One region of the Shewanella sp. Sh95 genome, then DNA from elsewhere that is predicted to be linked to it. Evidence: predicted binding sites of a transcription regulator. Region 1 holds the regulator's gene; the other holds the start of a gene.
The links. The regulator MetJ, encoded in region 1, represses methionine synthesis genes. The targets are predictions, from matches to a motif close to TAGACGTCTAGACGTCTA.
Positions count from the first base shown of each region.

Region 2: metH (methionine synthase) is a predicted target of MetJ. The motif match lies at 961-978, and genes of this name have one in related genera.

Region 1 is NZ_LGYY01000054.1:11,212-13,421, forward strand. It holds gene metB (cystathionine gamma-synthase) at 1-593, opposite strand, end outside; gene metJ (met regulon transcriptional regulator MetJ) at 816-1,130, shown strand; gene AEA42_RS04345 (sulfite exporter TauE/SafE family protein) at 1,238-1,981, shown strand; gene nrfD (NrfD/PsrC family molybdoenzyme membrane anchor subunit) at 2,124-2,210, opposite strand, start outside.
Region 2 is NZ_LGYY01000272.1:26,672-28,881, forward strand. It holds gene metH (methionine synthase) at 1-859, opposite strand, end outside; gene AEA42_RS19945 (histidine phosphatase family protein) at 1,090-1,812, shown strand; cobalamin riboswitch at 1,988-2,210, shown strand, end outside.

The DNA.
Region 1 (2,210 bases):
TTAGTGGTGGAGTGGATAACGATATCGGCGCCGAGCAATAGCGGTTGCTGCAAAATCGGTGACAGGAAAGTATTGTCCACTATCACTAACGCGCCCACACCATGACTTGCCTTGGCAATAGCTTCGATATCAACCACCCGCAGTAATGGGTTGGATGGGGTTTCAATCCACACCATTTTAGGTTGCTGGGCAATCGCTTGCGCAAGCGCTTGGCTGTCGGTTTGATCGACCACCAGCAATTTAAATTGGCCTTTTTTCGCCAAATTAGTAAATAAACGGTAAGAGCCACCGTAACAATCGTGGGGCACCACCAGTAAATCATCTGGGCCCAGTAAAGTGGTCACTAAGGTAATGGCTGCCATGCCAGTACAAGTCACTACACCGGTTGCGCCTTTTTCCAGCTTAGCTAAGGCATCGCCTAAGATGCTGCGGGTAGGATTGCCGGAACGGCTGTAATCAAATTCGCGAGGATTTTTATGACCATCGAAGGCGTAATTCGTCGACAGGTAAATTGGCGGCACCACGGCGCCATATTGAGTATCGCTTTCGATACCCTGACGCACTGCCAATGTGGCTAATTGACGCTCGGTCACTAATTTGCCTGCGGTCATCGGGAACTCCTAAGTTCGCAAAGAGATGTCTGGACGTCTAAATGTACCTAAGCCCAGTGGTATCGTCAATAGGCGTTAAGACGTTTAGACGTCTAAACATAAAGAAATCTGTTTGCAATCGCTAAGAAATAGTAGCAATAATTTGACTGTAATCTGTAAGGGTTTAAAATCTGCCCCGAATTTAGCGTTATAACAGGTGAGTCAATGACTGAATGGAATGGGGAATACATCAGCCCCTATGCTGAACATGGCAAGAAGAATGAACAAGTAAAGAAAATTACTGTGTCTATTCCGCTCAAAGTGCTAAAAGTCCTCACGGATGAACGCACGCGTCGTCAGGTCAACAACCTGCGCCACGCGACCAATAGCGAACTGTTGTGCGAAGCATTTTTGCATGCCTACACCGGCCAGCCTCTGCCTGATGATGCCGATCTGTCGAAAGAGTGCCCAGACAGCATCCCCGCTGAAGCGAAGCGGTTGATGGACGAAATGGGGATCGAGTGGGAAGACATGGAATAACGCTTAAGCGCCCATAATCCTGCCGTAACTAATTATGAGGGATCGTTAATGCTCATCCGGCGTGGTGGGTTAAAGTAACGATCCCTATTTTGTTTTGATGGAATCCTATGTTCTCCTTGATCGATCCACAAACGCTCGCTATTGCGTCTGTGATTGTGTTTTTAGGTGCCCTCACCCAGAGTCTGATTGGGTTTGGCTTAGCAGTGGTCGCCAGTCCGTTGCTGTATATCGTCGATCCCCAATTAGTGCCCGCTCCCGTGATTGTGATGGGATTTTCCATCGCGCTACTCACCCTATTGCGTGAACGCGGCCATTTAGAATTCAATGGCTTGCAATACGCGCTCATCGGTCGAGTACCCGGTGGCTTTATCGGTGCTAGCCTATTACTGTTTGCGCCGCAGCCGATTCTTGGTTTGGCGATTGCGGCCATTGTGGCGGTCGCCGTGGTGCTGAGCCTGTATAAATTCAGCCTACCGGTGAACAAAGCGACGCTATTTGGCGCGGGAGTCGTCTCGGGGATCTTTGGCAATATCGCCGCCATTGGTGGCCCTCCGATGGCGATTTTATTGGCGGGTAAGGATGCTTCGCAGTTTCGCGCGGCGTTATCGGCCTTCTTTATCTTTAGTTCGACCATTGCCTTGGCGATTCTTGGGGTGACGGGCCTACTCGAAATCAAGCACTTTTGGCTGTCGCTAATGCTATTGCCCTCGGTATTGTTAGGCTATCTCGTGGCAGGCAAACTGGTAGGAAATGTGGATAAACATAAGACCAAGATGGCGACCTTAGCCCTCTGCGCTATCAGCGCCTTAGTGCTCACGGTCAAATCAGTGATTGAGTTATTACCGCAATAATCTCCTGCCAATTGCAACCAATCGCAGCCATAAAAAAAGCACCGTTTAACGGTGCTTTTTGTTGCTGTGGATACGAGTTGTCATCCATTCGAGCATCACTTAATCGCATTTAAGTGATGCTTATTGCGCTAGCATCAATACGTTAGCTTAAGTAGCTTTGGCCTGCATACACAATAAAGTGTCTCAGCGCGAGCACGCCAGTTAAGCTGGCACAGGCCACCATAATCAT
Region 2 (2,210 bases), on a different contig from region 1:
CCGCGTTAGGGTGCGCCGAGACATAACATTCGGCGATGCGTGACAGTTCTTCGACGTAGGGGCGCAGCTCCTTTGGGCCGAGAGCGCAGTTAAGGCCAATGGATAAGGGCTTGATATGGCGAAGGGAGTTATAAAAGGCTTCGGTGGTTTGTCCGGTCAGGGTTCGGCCCGAGGCATCGGTAATAGTGCCGGAGATCATCACTGGCAAACGTGCTGGCGAGTTAGCGCCAAAGAGTTCATCGAACACGGTTTCGATGGCAAATAAGGCGGCCTTAGCGTTTAAGGTATCGAAGATGGTCTCGACCATAATGATATCGGCGCCGCCTTCAATCAGGGCGCGGGTCGATTCGCAGTAAGCGGTCACTAACTCATCGAAGTGGATATTGCGATATCCGGGATCGTTAACATCGGGGCTGATAGAGCAGGTACGGTTAGTGGGTCCTAACACACCGGCGACATAACGTGGTTTACCCGTGGCTTTTTCGATTTCATCACAGGCCTCACGGGCGAGGCGCGCACCTTCACGGTTAATTTCGGCGGACAGCGACTGCATATCGTAGTCGGCCATGGCGATAGTGGTGGCGTTGAAAGTGTTGGTTTCAATAATATCGGCACCGGCTAATAGGTAGTCGGTGTGAATTTGTTTGATGATGTGTGGCTGTGTGAGCACTAAGAGATCGTTATTGCCCTTAACGTCGGTATGCCAATCCTTGAAACGCTCGCCACGGTAATCGGCTTCTTCTAGCTTGTAGCCTTGGATCATAGTGCCCATGGCGCCGTCTAAAATCAGAATGCGCTTTGACAACTGGTTGCGAATGTCTGCCAGTGTTTGGCTGGCTCGATGGAGAGATATCGCCATAAATGATTACCTTTACTACAGCTAAGTTGAGTCCAAAAATATGCAATTCTGCGGTAAATTGCATTTTATTATTGAATGTCGTTCGTTATGATTTGGACATTTATACGTATAGACGTCCATAATACGCGACATCGGATTGTCAGGGCAAGGTGAAAGTCATTAGGAGCGAGAATCTAGAATCTAGAATCTAGAATCTAGAGTTTAGGTCCTAAGATTTTTAAAAGGCATATATGAAACAAGTTCGCTTATTACTGTTACGCCACGGGGAATGCGAAGGCGGGGCGATTTTACGTGGCAGAGTCGATGTTCCACTGAGCGAGAAGGGCTGGCGGCAGATGTCGGCAGCAGTGGCGGCGCAGGCGACTGTGTGCCACGGTATTTACAGCTCTACCTCAAAGCGCTGCGCTGAATTTGCCAAGGTGTTGGCGCTGGAGCCGCATTCCAGCTTGTCTGAGAGTTCACATTTAGCGGCACCAACGCCTTCGTCGCTTGAGGTCAACCTGCTGGAGGATCTACAAGAAATGGATTTTGGCGATTGGGATGGTCGCTTGCTCGATGAGTTATATCAACAGGATGGCGAGCGCATGGCGGCCTATTGGCAAGATCCTTGGGCCGTGTCGCCGCCCAATGGTGAAACGATGGCAAGTTTCGAGGCTCGTATCGATGGCGCAATAGAGCAGATCCTCAATAAAGAGTTTGCCCTGCTGGCGTTGGATGATGAACAGGCCCACGGCGAGTGTAATGCCAATGTACCCACAGCCAATATCTGGATTCTGACCCACGGCGGAGTGATCCGTCATTTAATGGCAAGAGCATTGGGGGCGGTGAGAACGGTAGGGTTTTACAGTCAACTGACTTTACCGGTTGCCGCGGTGGTGACGATTAATGTACTCGAAGATAAACATGGAACTCGATACTGGCGCTTAGACTGGCCATCGGGCCATGCTGATTGAGTTAGAAATCTCATGCTAAATGGGATGATGAAAATTTTCTGATTTAAACTGCATTGCCTAATGAGCAAGATATAGGATAATGCTTTTCCCTGACGTTTGAGCCATATAGCACATGGTGTTCGCTAAGTTTAAATGTCGCAGAAATAGGTGTTGGGAATTTCGCTTTATCCTGCGCTATTCGCTTAAGGCAATAGTCGTTATAAACGCCGGATCAACCCAAACATAATAGGGAATCGGGGTGCTGCCCATCAGCCAGCCCGAACTGTACCCGCAACTGTGAGTAGTTAAAAGAAGTGCCTAGAATCTAGAGCCTAGAATCTAGAACCTAGAACCTAGAACCTAGAACCTAGAACCTTCTTTGCTACAAGTCAGGAGACCTGCCTATTTCTGTTTTCGCT